One region of the Kitasatospora sp. NPDC085464 genome, then DNA from elsewhere that is predicted to be linked to it. Evidence: riboswitches for the same ligand, from Rfam matches in the RefSeq annotation. Region 1 holds a riboswitch; each other region holds the start of a gene.
The links. A riboswitch is a leader RNA that binds a small molecule or an ion and turns the genes downstream of it on or off. The one in region 1 is predicted to bind cyclic di-AMP.

Region 1 (4,510 bases):
GAGTACGGCGCGCCCGTCACCGACGCGCTCGGCCCGCACCCGCTGCTCGCCGAGGCCGTCCACGTACGACTCTCCGAGGCCGGGCTGGCCCGCGCCGACCGCGCCCGGCTCTTCGCCATCGCGACCGCCGCGGACGGCGTGGTCCTGACCACCGTCGGCGGCGAGGACGCCGCCGCCGCGGCCGGCATCACCGGCGTGCTGCTGGCCGCCCGCCTGGCCGTGCCGGTCGTGGCCGCCGCGCTCGACGTGCCCGGCTCGGTGGCCGCGGCCGTCGACCACCTCAAGGAGACCGGCTCCCAGCGCCCGGCGCTGGCCCCGCTGGTGATCGGGCCGGAGGCCGACTCCGAGCTGCTCGCCGCGGCCGCCGAGGAGACCGGCTGCCCGTCGGCGGCGCCGCTGGGCGCGTACCCGACCGTCGGCCAGCTGATCGCCTCGACCTACCTGGCCGCGCTGCCCGCACCGTCCGCGGAGGACCTGGCGCGGGCCGAGGCGGAGGCGGCGGCCGCCGCCGAGGCCGAGGGGGTCATGGAGGGCACCCGTGGCGCCCACGCGGCCGCCGAGGGGCCTGCCGGACAGTAGCGGACACCGCGCGCCCGTCGGCGCGCACACGGGGCCCGGAACGGCTTGCGTTCCGGGCCCTTCGCTTTGCCCGCTTTCCCGCTCTTGCGGCGTACGGGAGTTACCGGAGTTAAGCGAACAATGAATGGAATGTCCGTTCTGCTGCTGTTTGCCGGGGAATGGCGAGCGCACTCCGGGGCGCTCGAATCACGTCCGCTCCACCGGTTCGACCGGTGCGCCTTTTCGCGCTTCGACACACCGTCACGCCATTCCTGAGGCAAAGACAGTTGTGGGCATCCGCAATCGCATTGCCGAGAAACGATCATTTACGATCATGATTAGCCGCCAATTTGGCGCTTCCCACTAATCCGTGATGCGCGTCACAGCTATTTGCAGTTTGAACTTAAGTCTGCTTAACGTGCTCCCCGTTCGTGACCACACGGACCCAGTTCATCCGCGACGCCGAGTCCTGCCGTCGGATGTCCTGGCAGCGCGAAAACGCACCACGGCAGGAGCGGGGGACCCACAGGTAAGTCGCCCCGGACCGCTCCCAGGAACGGTTCAGGGCTAGGGGTGAAGCCGCGCTCACGCGCGGCCGGGCAACTCCGGCCCGAATCCGACAGCTCACCTCGCAGGCGTGGGAGAGGACCGCGTCTTCATGCTGCCCACCAACGGCACCCGTCTGTCCAGCCGCACCCGCCGCGTGATCGCCGCCATCGGCGTCGCGGGCGTCGGCCTCACCGTCCCGTGCCTCGTCTCCGGCACCGCCTCCGCCGCCTCCGTCGCGACCTGGGACAAGGTCGCCCAGTGCGAGAGCAGCGGCAACTGGAGCATCAACACCGGCAACGGCTTCTACGGCGGCCTCCAGTTCACCCAGAGCACCTGGTCCGCCTTCGGCGGCACCGCCTTCGCCTCGCGCGCCGACCTGGCCACCAAGGACCAGCAGATCGCCGTCGCGGAGAAGGTCCTCGCCTCGCAGGGCCCCGGCGCCTGGCCCGTCTGCTCCGTCAAGGCCGGCCTGACCAAGGGCGGCGCCCCCGCCGCCGTCGACACCTCGGCCGCTGCCGCCCCGGCCGCCCCGGCCGCCAAGCCCGCCGCCCAGACCCAGACCCCGGCCCCGGCGGCCAAGCCCGCCAAGCCGGCCGCGCCCGCCCAGGACGCCGCCGACTCCGCCGCCGACACCTGGGCCCAGAAGCACCAGCAGGCCGCCCAGAGCGACGACTACACCGTGGTCGAGGGCGACTGGCTGTCCTCGATCGCGGACAAGCACAACGTCCAGGGCGGCTGGGAGCGGCTGTACGAGCTCAACCGCAGCACCCTGGCCGACGGCCCGAACACCATCTACCCGGGCCAGCACCTGACCTTCGGTGACCACGGCCAGACCCAGCAGTCCGCCTCCTCGGACAAGTCCGGCTCGGACTTCACCTGGTTCAACCGCTCGCAGAAGTCCGGTCAGTCCGCGAACGGCGGTTCCGTGAACGCCAAGCCGGTCGCCCAGACCCAGACCCCGGCCGCCCAGGCCCCGGCGCAGGCCCCGGCGCAGGCCCCGGCCGCCAGCGGCAGCATGGCCGCCGCGGTCGCCTTCGCCGAGTCCAAGGTCGGCCAGGCGTACGTCTACGGCGGCACCGGCAACGGCGGCTGGGACTGCTCCGGCCTGACCCAGGCCGCCCTGCGCGCCGCGGGCATCTCCGTCCCGCGCGTCGCCGCCGACCAGGCCGCCGCCAGCACCCACGTCTCGCTGGACAGCCTGCAGCCGGGCGACCTGCTGTTCTGGTCCAACAACGGCAAGGACTCGGGCGTCTACCACGTCGCGATCTACGTCGGTGGCGGCAAGTACGTCGAGGCCGCCAACCCGAGCGCGGGTGTGCGCGAGCAGACCGTCGCCAACTGGGCCCCGGACTTCGCCGGCCGGGTCTGAGCACGGCGAGACGGCTGACGGCAGACAGCTTTCAATATCTGTCAGCTGTCATCCGTCGTCCGCAGACCGCGGGCCGTGGCCGTCGGCCGCCAACCGAACACTGATCACCCGCCACCCCCGGGGAAGAGTCTGGTCGCTCCTCCCCGGGGGTCGCGGCGTATCCCCGTGGTGGAACCGGACCCGAACGGGCATGCTGCTGCTCTGCACCCGAGGAGGAGTCACATGGCCCAGGTCACCGTCACGCTCGACGCGAACCTCGCGATCGACGCGATGATGCTCTCCGGAACCAAGAATCCGCAGGACGCCGTCGAACTGGTCCTGCGCGACTACCTGGCCCGCGGCCGCCGCACCGAGGCCCGCACCGGCGACCCGGCCGACGGCAACCGCCTCGCCCAGGACCGCACCACCGACACCGAGCACGGCTGAGCGCAGCCGAGATCTGCCGAGCGGGGCCGAGCAGGGCCGAGCACAGGCACGCCGAAGGGCCCCGGAGAGCAACTGCCCTCCGGGGCCATTCCCTCGGCCCTGCGGCCGGCGCTCAGCGCGCGCAGGCCCCGGTGGACCCGCGCATCACCAGCTCCGGCTGGAACATGAACTCGCCGCGCTGGACGGCGTTCCCGCCGACCTCCTCCAGCAGCGCGTCCACCGCCGCCGTGGCCATCGCCTCGACCGGCTGGCGGATCGTGGTCAACGGCGGCTCGGTGAAGGCGATCAGCGGCGAGTCGTCGAACCCGACCACCGACACGTCCTGCGGCACCGACAGGCCGCGCTGCCGCACCGCCCGGATCGCCCCGAGCGCCATCATGTCGCTCCCGCAGACGATCGCCGTGCAGCCCTTGTCGAGCAGCGCGCCGGCCGCCGCGTGTCCGCCCTCCACGCTGAACAGCGTGTGGTGGACGAGGTTCTCGGCCTCCTCCTGGGTGCGCCCGAGCACCTCCCGCATCGCCGCCGTGAAGCCTTCTATCTTGCGCAGCACGGGCACGTACCGGCGCTGCCCGACGGCCAGCCCGATCCGCTCGTGGCCGAGTTCGGCCAGGTGCTGGACGGCCATCCACATCGCGGCCCGGTCGTCCGGCGAGATGAACGGCGCGTCGATCTTCTCGCTGAAGCCGTTGATCAGCACGAACGGCACCCCGCGCCCGGCCAGTCGCGCGTAGCGGTCGTGGTCGGCCGTGGTGTCGGCGTGCAGTCCGGAGACGAAGACGATGCCCGCCACGCCCCGGTCGACCAGCATCTCCACCAGTTCGTCCTCGGTGGATCCGCCCGGTGTCTGGGTGCACAGCACCGGCGTGAAGCCGTGCCGGCTGAGCACCTGCTCGATCACCTGCGCCAGTGCCGGGAAGATCGGATTGCTCAACTCCGGTGTGATCAGCCCGATCAGCCCGGCGCTGCGCTGGCGCAGCCGGGTCGGACGCTCGTAGCCGAGCACGTCGAGCGCGGCCAACACCGTCTGCCGGGTGGCGGCGGAGACGTTCGCCTTGCCGTTGAGCACGCGGGAGACGGTGGCTTCGCTGACCCCCGCCTGTGCCGCGATGTCTGAGAGTCGCGCCGTAGTCACGGTCCCAGAGCCTATTGCAACCACGTCAGACCGCCCACCAGCCGGTGCTGTCCGGAGCGAGCACCGTCTCGCCGCCGTCCACCACGAGGTCGGCCGAGGCGAGCAGCAGGGTGCCCGGGGACGCGATCCGCACCGGCTCGCCGGTGGTGTTCACGGTGCACATGAAGGACCCGCGGCGGAAGGCGAGGGTGCCTTCGGGGCCGTCCAGCCACTCGACCTCCGTGCCGGCGCCGAGGTCGGCCGTCGCCCGGCGGAGGGCCAGCGCGCTGCGGTAGAGCTCCAGGGTGGAGGACGGGTCGCCGGTCTGCGCCTCGACGCTCAACTCGGCCCAGGCGGCTGGCTGCGGCAGCCAGGACGGCCCGCCGGCCACCGGGCCGAAGCCGTACGGGGCCTCGGTGCCGGACCACGGGATCGGGACGCGGCAGCCGTCGCGGTAGCCGTCCTGTCCGGCCTGGCGGAAGAACGACGGGTCCTGG
Region 2 (4,510 bases), on a different contig from region 1:
GCGGAGGGGGGAGCGCACCCAGCGGATACGGTCGACCCATGCCAGCTCAGCCCGACCCCGCCCGGCCCGCAGCCACCCCGTCCGACGCCACCCCGCCCGCAGGTCCCGTCCGGCCCGCCGCCCCGCAGTCGGACGCCGCCACCCCGTCGGACGCCGCCGCCCCGCAGTCGGACGCCGCCGCGCCGCAGCCCGAGGCCGCCGCGCCGCAGCCCGACGCCGCCGCTCCGCAGCTGTTCACCTGGGAGTTCGCCGCCGATCCGTACCCCGCCTACGCCTGGCTGCGCGAGCACGCCCCGGTGCACCGCACCAAGCTGCCGAGCGGTGTCGAGGCCTGGCTGGTGACCAGGTACGCGGACGCCCGGCAGGCGCTCGCGGACGCCCGGCTGTCGAAGAACCCGGCGCACCACAGCGAGCAGGCGCACCGCACCGGCCGGGTGGGCATTCCGGGGGAGCGGCAGGCGGACCTGATGACGCACCTGCTGAACATCGACCCGCCGGACCACACCCGGCTGCGCCGCCTGGTGTCGAAGGCGTTCACCCCGCGCCGGGTGGCCGAGTTCGAGCCGCGGGTGCAGCAGCTCACCGATCGGCTGATCGACGGCTTCGCGCAGCGCGGCTCGGCGGACCTGATCCACGAGTTCGCCTTCCCGCTCCCCATCTACGCGATCTGCGACATGCTGGGCGTGCCGGCCGAGGACCAGGACGACTTCCGCGACTGGGCCGGGATGATGATCCGGCACGGCGGCGGCCAACGCGGCGGCGTGGGGCGGGCGGTGAAGCGGATGCGGGCGTACCTGCTGGAGCTGATCCACCGCAAGCGGGCGGACCTCGGGGACGACCTGATCTCGGGCCTGATCCGCGCGAGCGACCACGGTGAGCACCTGACCGAGAACGAGGCCGCGGCGATGGCCTTCATCCTCCTCTTCGCGGGTTTCGAGACGACCGTGAACCTGATCGGCAACGGGACGTACGCGCTGCTGCGCAACCCGGGCCAGCGCCGGTTGCTGCAGGAGTCGGTGGCGCGCGGGGAGAGCGCGCTGCTGGAGACGGGCATCGAGGAACTCCTGCGCTACGACGGGCCGGTGGAGCTGGCGACCTGGCGGTTCGCGACGCGTCCGGTGACCATCGGCGGGGTGGACATCCCGGTCGGCGATCCGGTGCTGGTGGTGCTGGCCGCCGCGGACCGCGATCCGGCCCGGTTCGCGGACGAGAACACCCTGGACCTGGCCCGGACGGACAATCCGCACCTGGGGTTCGGGCACGGCATCCACTACTGCATCGGTGCTCCGCTGGCCCGTTCGGAGGGGCGTGCCGCACTGGCCACGCTGCTTTCCCGGCTGCCCGATCTGCAGCTCGCGGAAAGCCCGGAGAATCTGCGCTGGCGGGGCGGTCTGATCATGCGTGGCCTGCGGGAACTCCCGGTCGAATTCACTCCGGAGAGCCGCTCCCCGCATACGCCGCCGCACGCTCCTTCCGCGCCCCCGGCGAACTGACGCGAGGTGGCGGAACGCCGGGCGGCGCGCTGACGGAACGTCGCCCGGCGTGCTCCCGGTGGGGTGTGAAACCCCATCAATGCCGACATAGTGGCGCCGTTGGTAGGCGATCGGACACGTGCCGTAATTTCTGTGTGATATCCGGGATATGAGCTTGTGATCGGTCTGAAGATCTGTCTACTCTCCCTGGAGTTCGCAGCTGCGGACCTCGTGCGCGGAACGCCGAATCCTGCCCGCCGCGTCACGGGAAACCGACCAGAACCCTGGGCAGGGGCGGGGGAACCAGGTTTGTTGCCGTCCCCACGGCTTGGGGTGAAGCCGCCCGAGCGGAATCGTTTCCGCGTACGGCGGCCGGGCCACCTCCCGGTCCGAACCCGACAGCTCACCTCGCAGGCGTGCGGAGAGGGACCTCTTCATGCTGTTCGTTGGAACCGGCCGTCACCGTCGTCGCACCCAGACCGAGAAGGCCATCGCCGTCGCCGGTGTGGCCGGCGTCGGACTCGCGATGCCGCTCCTCACCGCGACCGGCGCCTCCGCCGCCCCGGTCTCCACCTGGGACGCCGTCGCCCAGTGCGAGAGCGGCGGCAACTGGAGCATCAACACCGGCAACGGCTACTACGGCGGCCTGCAGTTCACCTCCAGCACCTGGAAGGCGTACGGCGGCACCTCGTACGCGGCGCAGGCCAACCAGGCCAGCAAGGCGCAGCAGATCTCGATCGCCGAGAAGGTGCTCGCCTCGCAGGGCCCCGGCGCCTGGCCGGTCTGCTCCGTCAAGGCCGGCCTGACCAAGGGCGGTGCCCCGGCGTCCGTCGACACCTCCTCGGACTCCAAGCCGCAGTCGGCCCCTCAGCAGCAGACGCCCAAGCGGCAGGCCCAGAAGCCGGCCGAGAAGCCGGTCCAGAAGCCCGCCGAGAAGCCGGCCGCGAAGCCCGTACAGAAGCAGGCCCCGAAGCACGCCGCCCCCGTGCAGGCCGAGAAGCCCGTCGACCAGTCGGCGCAGCAGTACGTTCCCAAGCACGCGGCCCCGCGCCCCGCGCAGCCGGCCCCGGTCGCGCAGACCGGCCACGACTACACCGTCCACGCCGGTGACACGCTGTCGACCATCGCCGCCACCCAGGGCGTGTCCGGCGGCTGGCACGCGCTGTACGAGCAGAACCGCTCCACCGTCGGCGGCGACCCGGACCTGATCCTGCCCGGCCAGGTGCTGCACCTCGGCTGAGCCGGCGTGTCCCTGGTGGCACCGGCGACACGCGTGACGGGGGGTCGGTCCGGCCGGCCCCCTTCGTCCGCATTCGCCCGATCCGGTGGGACAAGCTGGGACAAGCAGGTGAACTACCGGTGGGTAGCGGGGCCACACGCTGAGACGGGACCGAGGCCGACGTGGCCTGGAGAGCCCGGGCGGTTAGGCTCTGGTCCGTAACGACTCCGCAATCGTCCCGCCGACAGCGCCACCGTCAGCGGGACCCTGCTTCCGCAAGGAGATGCCTCGTGCCGTCCATCGATGTCGTCGTAGCCCGTGAGATCCTCGACTCCCGCGGCAACCCCACGGTCGAGGTCGAGGTCGGCCTCGACGACGGCAGCACGGGTCGTGCCGCTGTCCCGTCGGGTGCCTCCACCGGTGCCTTCGAGGCCCTGGAGCTGCGCGACGGCGACAAGAACCGCTACTTCGGCAAGGGCGTGGAGAAGGCCGTCCTCGCCGTCATCGAGCAGATCGGCCCGGAGCTGGTCGGCTACGACGCCACCGAGCAGCGCCTGATCGACCAGGCCATGCTGGACCTGGACGCCACCCCGGACAAGTCCTCGCTCGGCGCCAACGCCATCCTGGGCGTCTCGCTGGCCGTCGCGCACGCCGCCTCCGAGGCCAGCGACCTGCCGCTGTTCCGCTACCTGGGCGGCCCGAACGCGCACGTCCTGCCGGTCCCGATGATGAACATCCTCAACGGCGGCTCGCACGCGGACTCCAACGTCGACATCCAGGAGTTCATGATCGCCCCGATCGGCGCGGAGTCCTTCTCCGAGGCCGTCCGCTGGGGCGTCGAGGTCTACCACACCCTCAAGGGCGTGCTGAAGGAGCGCGGGCTGTCCACCGGCCTGGGCGACGAGGGCGGCTTCGCGCCGAACCTGGACAGCAACCGCGAGGCCCTGGACCTGATCACCGAGGCCATCCAGAAGGCCGGCTACGTGCCCGGCCGTGACGTCGCGCTGGCCCTGGACGTCGCCGCCTCCGAGTTCTACCAGGACGGCGCCTACCAGTTCGAGGGCAAGGCCCTCTCGGCCGCCGAGCTCATCGAGTACTACGCCGAGCTGGTCGCCGCCTACCCGCTGGTCTCCATCGAGGACCCGCTGGACGAGTCGGACTGGGACGGCTGGAAGGCCATGACCGTCAAGCTGGGCGACAAGGTCCAGCTGGTCGGCGACGACCTGTTCGTCACCAACCCGGCCCGCCTGGGCAAGGGCATCGAGACCGGCACCGCCAACGCGCTGCTGGTGAAGGTGAACCAGATCGGCTCGCTGACCGAGACCCTGGACGCCGTCGAGCTGGCCCAGCGCAACGGGTACCGCTGCATGATGTCGCACCGCTCCGGCGAGACCGAGGACGTCACCATCGCCGACCTGGCCGTCGCCACCAACTGCGGCCAGATCAAGACCGGTGCCCCGGCCCGCTCCGAGCGCGTCGCCAAGTACAACCAGCTGCTGCGCATCGAGGAGATCCTCGACGACGCCGCCGAGTACGCCGGCCGCGGCGCCTTCCCGCGCTTCAAGCACGAGGGCTGAGACCGCGAGGTCACGAGGGCCGAGCGCTCCCGGTAGCGCAAGCCTGACCGGTGCCCCGCCGTTCACCCCGTAGGGTGGACGGCGGGGCACCGTCGCGACCAGGAGGGGATACGGGAGATGGCAGGCTGGAGGATCCCGGGCTTGGCGGCCCGGCCTCGGTTCACGAGCCGGGCGACCGTCCTCGTCCTGGTGCTGTGCTCACTGGTGGCGATCCTCGCCTACCCGACGCGGCAGTTCATCTC
Region 3 (4,510 bases), on a different contig from region 1:
CACTCCGGCCTGCCGCCAGCTGTAGTACATCAGACCGGAGCAGTCGAACGCGCGGGGCCCGGTGGCTCCGTAGACGTACGGCGAGCCGATCATGCGCACCGCGGCGGCCAGCGCGGCCGCCCCGCGCTCGGAGGCGGGCGGGGCGGTGCCGAGGTCCAGCCGGTCGGTGCCGCGGGTGGCGCGCTGCTCGGCGTCCCGGGCGTCCTGGGCGGTCATCCTGGCCCGTTCGGCGGCGTCGAGGCCGTTGAGCAGCTTCTGCGCCCTGGCCAGCCGCTGCTGGATCTGCTGCTTGCCGTCGGCGAGCGAGCGGCGGGCCTGGTCGAGCTCGGCGAGCTTTCCGGTGGCCTCCGTCCGCCGCTGGTCGAGCCACCGCTGGCGGGTGACCAGCTCGTGCAGCGTCTCCTGCTGCCGCTGCGACGCCTGGCCCATGGTGCGGGCGCGGGCGAGGTAGCCCTCCGGGTCGGGGGACAGCATCAGCTGGGCGGTCTGGGTCATCCCGCCGCCGCGGTACTCGGCCCCGGCGACGGTCGCCAGGTCGCCGCGCAGCTCGTTGAGCTGGTCCTGGGCGACGGCGATCTCGCCCTGCAGGATCGTGGTCTCCCCCTGGAGCCGGCGCTGGGCCTCCTGCGCGGCGTTGTACTGCTCGGACGCCTGCTCGGCCTCGTCGTAGAGCTGCTCGACCTGCGCCTGGACGTCCTTGCGGTCGGCCGGGTCCGGGCTGCCGGGGGCGGCGTGGGCGCCGCCGCCGGTCGCCACGCCCAGCGCGGTGGTGGCGGCCGCCGTCAGCACCAGTGCACGGGCGAGCAGTTGGGAACGGCGGTGCACAAGCACGGCAGCGGCTCCAATCCTGCGGCGCGGCCCCGCGGCCGCCCGTGGCGGGCGGCCGTCGAGCGGGAGTCCGGTGGCAGACGTTAGCGAGTCCGGGCAAGCGAGTCCAAACCCCTACGGACCCGAATATTTGACCCCCAATCGGACATCAGCCCGAGCAGCCGCCAACGCCGCAGGCCCGGCCTTCCGCGGTGGAAGACCGGGCCTGCGAGGAGCCGAACGGGGTCAGACCCGCACGATGCCGCTCAGCGGCATGTTGGTGACGGCCTCGTAGCGGACCGACGCACCCGGCTTGGGGGCGTGCAGCACCTGGCCGTTGCCGGCGTAGATGCCGACGTGGTGGGCGTCCCCGTAGAAGATCAGCAGGTCGCCGGGCTGGGCCTGGGACAGGTCGGTGCCGATCCGGGTGCCGGCGTGGGCCTGCTCCTGCGAGGTGCGCGGCAGCGACACGCCGACCTGGTTGAACGCCCAGACCATCAGGCCGGAGCAGTCGAAGGAGCTCGGGCCGGTGGCGCCCCACACGTACGGGCTGCCGACCTTGGAGGCGGCGGCGGAGAGCGCGGCGGCACCGCGCGAGCTGCCCGGGGCCGGGAGCTTGCCGGCCGGCGTGGACGACGGCGTGGAGAGGTCGGTGCGGCTGTTGTCGCGCGAGGCGCGGTCGGCGTTCTGCTGCGCCTTCGCGGCGGCGTCGGCCTGGGCCTTGGCGTCGGCGGCGGCCTTCTCCTCGGCCGCGCGCAGCGCCTGGCGCTCCTGCTCGGTCAGGGTGTTGAGCAGGTCCTGGGCGGCCTTCAGCTTGGCCTGGACCTCGTCCTTGGAGGCCTTCAGCTGCTGGGTGGTCGACTCCAGCTCGGCGAGCTTGCCCTGGGCCTCGGTGCGGTCCTGGTCGAGCTTGCGCTGCTGCTCCTGGAGCTGCTTCAGCTGGTTCTTCTGGGTGTCACCGGCCTGGTTCAGCGCACCGGCCTGGTTGAGGAAGTTGTCCGGGCTGGACGAGAACATCAGCTGGACGGTCGGGGATATGCCGCCGTTGCGGTACTGCTCCCCGGCGATCTCGGCGAGTCCGCCCTGCAGCTCGGTCACCTGGGCCTGCTGACGGGCCACCTGGTCCTGCAGGCCGGAGACCTGCTTCTCCAGGGTCTGCTGCTTCTCCTGGGCGGCGTTGTACTGCTCGGTCGCCACCTCGGCCTGCTCGTTGAGCTGGTCGACCTGCTCCTTGACCTGGTCCTTGGTCGGCTGCGGGTCGGCGTGGGCGCCGGACTGCGCGGAGAGGGCGACGGCAGCGGCGGCGACACCGGTCAGGATCGAGACCCGGGCGCGACTTGCTGGCTTGGGACGACGATGGGACGCCACGAAGGCGGGCTCCTTCTTCCTACGTCCGCCTACCGGGTGAGCTGACGGGTTCGGGCCGGAAGCATGCCCTACGACGCCTCACGGCCGTTCCAGCGGCCGACCTGGCGCCGATTCACCCCGGAGGAACGTGGTTCCCCGGCTCCGCTCCGCAGCGCCCCCGACCACTGGGCTCCCCTGTCGGGCAGTCGCTTCGACCTGCCCCGCTGCCTCGCGAACTCGGCGGTAACCACCGCCGCCACCCTGGCTGGGTGATCGACAGTGCGGTGGTTCGAAGCACGACCCTAGTAACTGAACCGTGATCGGTTCAAATCCTTGTCAGAAAAAAGACGGAAGATTGCCCAAGTTCTTTTGTGAAAATGACCGATGGTGATCACGACCGTACGCAAGGCTGATCAGGCCTCACCCGCCGCTCGCGAAACGGTCGAAAACCCGAACGCCACCCCGTCGGAGGTGGCGCGGATCACAGGGGCCCGCACGGGGCCCCCGGAGGGTGTCGGGCCGTCAGACCCGGCGGATGGTGTTGATCGGCATCGCGTCGGCCTTCATCACCTTCACCACGTCACCGGTGTGCGGCGCGTGGACCACCATGCCGTTGCCGATGTACATCCCGACGTGGTGCATGTCACCGCCGTAGATGACCAGGTCGCCGGGCTGGGCCGCGGCCAGTCCGGGCACCGCGGTGCCGTAGTGGCCCTGCTCCTGCGAGGTGCGCGGCAGCGAGACGCCGGCCTGGCCGTACGCCCAGAGCATCAGGCCGGAGCAGTCGAAGGTGCTCGGACCGGTGGCGCCCCACACGTACGGCGAGCCCTGCTTGCTCATCGCCTTGGCGACGGCCACCGCGGCGTACCCGCTGGCCGGCGGCAGGTTGCTCAGGTCGACCCGGTCGCTGCCGCGCGAGGCCCGGTCGTCCTGCGCCTGCTGGGCCTTCAGCGCGGTGCGCTCGGCGGCGCTGAGCGAGTTCAGCAGGTCCTGGGCGGCCTGCAGCTTGGTGTTGACGTCCGCCTTGGCCTGGTTCAGGTCCTTGGTGGTGCTGTCCAGCGAGGCCAGCACGGCGGCCGCCTCGGCCTTCTCCTGGTCCAGCCGGCGCTGCTCGTCCAGCAGCGACTTGAGCGCCTCGGCCTGGGTGGTGCTGGCCTGCTGGACCGTCGAGGCCTTCTCCAGGTAGCCCGACGGGTCGGAGGAGAGCATCAGCTGGACGGACGGGTCGATGCCGCCGCTGCGGTACTGGTCGCCGGCCACCTCGGCCAGGCCGCCCTGCAGCTGGGTCATCTGCTCCTGGCCGCGGGCCACCTGGTCCTGCAGCTGGTCGGCCTGCTTGCGCAGCTGGTCGGCCCGCTCCTTGGCGCCGTTGTACTTCTCGGCCGCCTGCTCCTGCTCCTCCTGGAGCTGGTCGATCTGCGCCTTGACGTCCGTTTTGTTCGGCTGCGGCGCGGCGTGCGCGGCCACCTGGGCGGAGAGGGCGACCGCGGTCGCAGCGGCAGCGGTGAGCACGGAGATCCGCGCGCGGCTCGGCTGCTTGGGACGGCGGTGGGAGGCCAAGGGACCGGCTCCTTCTTCCAACGGACTCACCCGATCGGATGAGGAACCGGAAAATAGGTTTGACGCCAGACCCTAGTGCGGATCTATCCGCTTTGCCACTCCCCCGAAGGCGTGAACCCCGTTCACCACACCGGCTTCACCGCACCCGCACACGGTCGTGGACGCGGCGCTGACCAGGTGTCATCCTAGCGGGCCGACGCTCAGGGCCGCGCCAGCCGGTTCAGCAGCAGCACCGACGCCACCGGGCGCGCGCCCGCCTTCCGCACGCCCTCCGCGACCTCCCGGTCGGCGGAGACCACCACCACCGGACGGCCCTGCGGCTCGGCCCGCACCAGACGGCGGATCAGCTCGTCCGCGGTCTCCCCGGTCCGGCTGAACCGCACCCGGACCCCGCGCGGCGGCGCCATGATCACCGGAACGTCCAGGTCCTGGCCGTCGAACACACAGGTGACCTCCGCCTGGGTGCGCTGGGCCAGCATCGCCAGCCCGCCCAGCAGCCGGATCCGCTGCTGCTCCAGCGGCAGCGTCGGATAGCCGGTCTTGGTCACGTTGTAGCCGTCCACCACCAGGTGCACCTGCGGGATCGCCAGCAGCTGGTCCAGCAGCGCCGGGTCGTCCTCGGCCAGCCCGCGCCGCGCCACGTCGTGCGGCGAGGCCGCGCCCGGCACCACCGCCTCCACCAGGTCCGCCGGGCGGATCTGGGCGACCGGCAGCGCCAGCTCCCGCTGCAGGCCCTGGGCCGACTGCAGCACGGTGTCCAGCAGCAGCCGCAGCCGCATGTCCTCGACGCTGCGCC
Region 4 (4,510 bases), on a different contig from region 1:
ACCGGCGAGTACCTCCACCACGGTGACGTGAAGGCGCAGACCCGGCGCACCCTGGAGAACGTCAAGGCCGTCGTCGAGGCCGGCGGCGCGACCATCGAGGACGTGGTGATGTTCCGCGTCTACCTCACCAAGCGCGCCGACTTCCCACTGATGAACGAGGTCTACGCCGAGTTCATCGAGGAGAACGTCAAGCCCGGCGGGGTGAAGCCCTGCCGCACCACCGTCTTCGTCGAGCTCCCGCAGGAGCCGATGCTGGTGGAGATCGACGCCCAGGCCGTCGTCGTCTGACGCTCCCGTCCCCGACCTCACCCACCGCAGGGCCCGGACGCCTCCCGCGCGTCCGGGCCCTGCGCGCTTGCCACACCCGGACAGCAACATTAGGTTAGGCTCACCTAACCAACTGGAGGTCCGTCCATGAGCCTGCCCACCGGCGACACCGAGGTCCCCGAGCCCACCACCGCCGAACGGATCCTGAGCCTGCTCGGCACGACCTCCTCGCTCGCCGTCCGTGCACTGGGCGAGCACCACGACCTGGACACCCCGGTCTCCGTCCACGGCTCCCGCCTGCGACTGCGCGCCCCACTGGACGCCCCGCTCACCGCGGCCGCCGCCCGGGCCACCGACGGCCTCGCCGTCGTCCTCGACGTCACCGACGTCTCCCCCGTCGCCGTCCGCGACCGCGTCCGCGCCCGCCTCACCCTGGCCGGCCGGCTCCGGCTGGCCCACCTCGCCGACGACGGCCTCAGCGTCCACCTGCGCGTGGACGTCGCCCACGCCGTCCTCGCCACCCCGTACGGCACCGGCGCGGTCACCGCCGCCGACCTCGCCCACGCCACCCCCGACCCGATGGCCCGCCACGAGGCCGCGATGCTCACCCACTTCGCCGACGACCACGCCGACGCGCTCGACGTCCTCACCCGCCTGCTCGACCCGGTGCTGCTCGCCCGGAACCCGGACGTCCGCCCGCTCGCCCTGGACCGCCACGGCCTGGTGCTGCGCCTGGACCACCCCGACGGCCACCGCGACGTCCGCCTGGTCTTCCCCGAACCGGCCCGCGACGTCGAGGACTTCGGCCACCGGATGCACGACCTGCTGACCGCCGCCCGGTACGGCCAGCCCGCCCACCGCGGCTGACTCCCGATCCCCTTCAGCGCGTCCAGCAGGCAGACCGTGCGAACGGATTGACCCACCGTCCGGTCGAACCGACCACCCCGGAGCGAGCCCCGTGCTGTACCGGCCCCGGAAATGGCAGCGGCCGGCCCGGCTCGCGAGGGAGGTGTGTCCCGCGAGCCGGGCCGGCCTGGGCGTGTCCCGCGCCCATGTCCACTGTGCGGCGATCACCCGGTCGAGCGGTCACCCGACATGACCATCCCGGAGGATCGATTCGCTCCGCAGCAGCGGTGGTTCCTGAAACCCCGGAAGGGTCAGAGCGCGACGCCGTGCGCGCGCAGGTAGGTGACCGGGTTGATGTCCGAGCCGTACTCCGGGGTGGTGCGGATCTCGAAGTGCAGGTGCGGGCCGGTCACGTTGCCGGTGGCGCCGGAGAGGCCGAGCTGCTGGCCGACGGTGACGGTCTGACCGATCTTCACGCCGATCGACGAGAGGTGCGCGTACTGCGCGTACTTGCCGTCGGCGAGCTTGATCTCGACCTCGTTGCCGTAGGCGCCGCCGTTGCCGGCCTTGACCACGACACCGTTGGCGACGGCGCGCAGCGGGGTACCGGTGGAGCAGACGAAGTCCTGGCCGGTGTGGTGGCCGGAGGCCCACATCGAGCCGGCGACACCGTAGGCCTCGCCCAGGACCGGGTTGGCCAGCGGCGCGACGTAGCCGGCGGTGGCGGCGACCGGAGCGGCGGTCACGGCCGGGGCCGGAGCGGCGGTCTGAACCTGGGTCTGCACCGGGGCGGCCGGCTTCGCGGCCTCGGTCTTGGCCTGGACCTTGACCTGCGGCTTGGCCGGCGTGGCGGGCTTGGCCGGAGCGGCCGGCTTCGCCGGGGCGGCGTCGGCGGACGGCGCGACGGCGTGGCCGGCGATGGTGAGCTGCTGGCCCGGGAAGATCAGGTTCGGGTTGGCGCCGACGACCGAGCGGTTCTGCTCGTACAGCGCGTGCCAGCCGCCCTCGACGTTCTTGACGTCGGCGATCTTGGACAGGGTGTCACCGCTGACGACGCGGTAGCTCTCGTGCGCGGCGGCCGGAGCGGCCTGCGCGGCCGGCTTGGCGTCGGCGGCGGGGGCGGCGGCAGCGGCAGCGGCGGGGGCGGCCTGCGCGACCGGGGCGGCCGGGGCGGTGTGGGCCTGGGCGCTGATCGCGGTCACGAGCGGGAGGGCGAAGGAGGCGCCGGTGACGGCGGTGGCGATGCCGATGCGGGCGGCGCGGGGCAGGGCGATACGACGAGCCTGAGCAGGCATGGAAGTTTCCTCTCCGACGCCTGCGAGGTGAGCTGTCGGGTTCGGGCTGGAGTTGCCCGGCCGCATGCGCGGCTTCACCCCAAGCCGGCCCTGGACGCCCGCGCCCTGAGGCGCGAACTCCGGTCCGGCGACTTACCTGTGGGTCCCCCGCTCCTGCCGTACAGAGTTCAGTTCGAACCACCCGGGCAGCGGCAGGACTCGGCGTTCCACCCGGTGGATCCGTCCGGGCTGGCCGGGCGGTCGCTGAACTAAAACCCATCCGTTCGGGTGAAGCAATGTCGATCTCTTGAATCCGCAACGACCCCCGGGGATCCGGTCACCCTCCGAATGATCCGCGGCACGGTGTGTACACAATCCATTCACCCCGTGCCACTGATCCACGACCCTGCGCCGACGACGACGGCGCTGCGCAGTCGTCCGCTCACGCACCGCCAGCCTCCAACACACCCACCGGTGAGCCTTGTCACGTACGCCCCACGGGGCCAGGATCGGGCCGTGGCCACCTCCGAAGCAGGCACCCTGCGCCTGGGCACCGCGCAGGGTCGCTGGGTACTCCTGGCAACGGTGCTCGGATCCAGCATGGCGATGCTCGACGGCACCGTGGTGAACGTCGCCCTGCCCCGCATCGGCGCCGACCTGGGCGCCTCCCTGGCGTCCCTGCAATGGACGCTGAACGCCTATCTGCTCACCCTGGCGGGCCTGATCCTGCTCGGCGGCGCGCTCGGCGACCGGTACGGCAGACGCCGGGTCTTCCTGATCGGCGTGGTCTGGTTCGCCGTCGCCTCCGCGGCGTGCGCCGCCGCGCCGAACATCCAGGTGCTGATCGCCGCCCGCGCCGTCCAGGGCATCGGCGGGGCGCTGCTCACGCCCGGCTCGCTCGCCATGCTCCAGGCCGTCTTCCACCCTGACGACCGCTCGGCGGCGGTCGGCCTGTGGTCCGGCCTCGGCGGGGTGTCGGCCGCGGTCGGCCCCTTCCTCGGCGGCTGGCTGGTGGACGGCCCCGGCTGGCGCTGGATCTTCCTGCTGAACCTGCCGCTCGCGGCCGCCGTCATCGCGGTCACCACCCGGTCCGTACCGGAGAGCCGGGACGAGAGCGCCACCGGCCGCTTCGACGTACTGGGCGCGGTGCTCGCCGCGCTCGCGCTCGGCGCGATCACCTACGCGCTGACCGCGGCCGGCGAAGGCGTGTCCCCCGCGGTCTGGGTCAGCGGCGTGATCGGCGTGGTGCTCGGCGTCGCCTTCGTCACCGTCGAGCGCCGCGCGCCCGAACCGATGCTGCCGCTCGGCCTCTTCTCCTCCCGGCTGTTCACCGCCGTGAACCTGGTGACCCTCTGCGTGTACGCCGCCTTCAGCGGCGTGTTCTTCCTGCTGGTGGTGCAGCTGCAGATCGTCGCCGGGTTCTCACCGCTGGTCTCGGGCTTCGCGCTGGTGCCGATCACCATCCTGATGCTGCTGCTGTCGGCGCGCGCCGGCCGGCTTGGCAAGCGGATCGGCCCGCGGATCCCGCTCACCGTCGGCCCCCTGATCTGCGCCGCCGGGGTGCTGCTGATGCTCCGCATCGGCTCCGACTCGTCGTACTGGACGGACGTGCTGCCCGCCGTCACGGTGATGGGCTGCGGGATGACCCTGCTGGTGGCGCCGCTGACGGCGACGGTGCTGGCCGCCGTCGAGGTCCGGCACGCGGGCATCGCCAGCGGGGTCAACAACGCCGCCGCCCGCGCGGCCGGCCTGCTCGCGGTGGCCGCCCTGCCGGCCTTGGCCGGGCTGAGCGGCAACGCCTACCAGGTGCCCTCCGAGGTCGACTCCGCCTTCCACACGGCGATGCTGATCTGCGCGGGCCTGCTGGCCACCGGCGGGCTGATCGCCTTCGCCACCATCCGGGGCAACGTGCTGGCGCCCGAGGAGAAGCCGGTCGCCGAGCCGAACTGCGACTGGCCCTGCGGCACCACCACCCCGCCCTTCGACCCGGGCCACGTCCACACGCGCGAGGGCCCCGCCACCGGTCCGGCGGCGGGGCCCACGCCCGAGAGCTGACGCGACGTCACCTCACCGGGACGTCACGGGACATCGACCTCAGAGGATGTCACCCGGCGCGTACTTGG

Region 2: linked by a shared signal. The riboswitch ahead of ACIGG8_RS36410 (transglycosylase family protein) and the one ahead of ACIGG8_RS39780 (transglycosylase family protein) in region 1 are both predicted to bind cyclic di-AMP.
Region 3: linked by a shared signal. The riboswitch ahead of ACIGG8_RS13085 (NlpC/P60 family protein) and the one ahead of ACIGG8_RS39780 (transglycosylase family protein) in region 1 are both predicted to bind cyclic di-AMP.
Region 4: linked by a shared signal. The riboswitch ahead of ACIGG8_RS06710 (peptidoglycan DD-metalloendopeptidase family protein) and the one ahead of ACIGG8_RS39780 (transglycosylase family protein) in region 1 are both predicted to bind cyclic di-AMP.

What each region holds. Positions count from the first base shown of each region.
Region 1 is NZ_JBITTM010000075.1:16,873-21,382, reverse strand. It holds gene ACIGG8_RS39785 (hypothetical protein) at 1-579, shown strand, start outside; cyclic di-AMP (ydaO/yuaA leader) riboswitch at 1,050-1,209, shown strand; gene ACIGG8_RS39780 (transglycosylase family protein) at 1,196-2,476, shown strand; gene ACIGG8_RS39775 (hypothetical protein) at 2,699-2,902, shown strand; gene ACIGG8_RS39770 (LacI family DNA-binding transcriptional regulator) at 3,015-4,034, opposite strand; gene ACIGG8_RS39765 (glycoside hydrolase family 13 protein) at 4,060-4,510, opposite strand, start outside.
Region 2 is NZ_JBITTM010000058.1:44,390-48,899, forward strand. It holds gene ACIGG8_RS36405 (cytochrome P450) at 39-1,493, shown strand; cyclic di-AMP (ydaO/yuaA leader) riboswitch at 1,737-1,903, shown strand; gene ACIGG8_RS36410 (transglycosylase family protein) at 1,909-2,712, shown strand; gene eno (phosphopyruvate hydratase) at 2,982-4,268, shown strand; gene ACIGG8_RS36420 (septum formation initiator family protein) at 4,410-4,510, shown strand, end outside.
Region 3 is NZ_JBITTM010000012.1:117,470-121,979, forward strand. It holds gene ACIGG8_RS13080 (NlpC/P60 family protein) at 1-831, opposite strand, end outside; gene ACIGG8_RS13085 (NlpC/P60 family protein) at 1,054-2,175, opposite strand; cyclic di-AMP (ydaO/yuaA leader) riboswitch at 2,186-2,339, opposite strand; gene ACIGG8_RS13090 (NlpC/P60 family protein) at 2,677-3,714, opposite strand; gene ACIGG8_RS13095 (NYN domain-containing protein) at 3,915-4,510, opposite strand, start outside.
Region 4 is NZ_JBITTM010000005.1:211,526-216,035, forward strand. It holds gene ACIGG8_RS06700 (RidA family protein) at 1-288, shown strand, start outside; gene ACIGG8_RS06705 (DUF2470 domain-containing protein) at 415-1,134, shown strand; gene ACIGG8_RS06710 (peptidoglycan DD-metalloendopeptidase family protein) at 1,425-2,408, opposite strand; cyclic di-AMP (ydaO/yuaA leader) riboswitch at 2,411-2,591, opposite strand; gene ACIGG8_RS06715 (MFS transporter) at 2,904-4,442, shown strand; gene purB (adenylosuccinate lyase) at 4,482-4,510, opposite strand, start outside.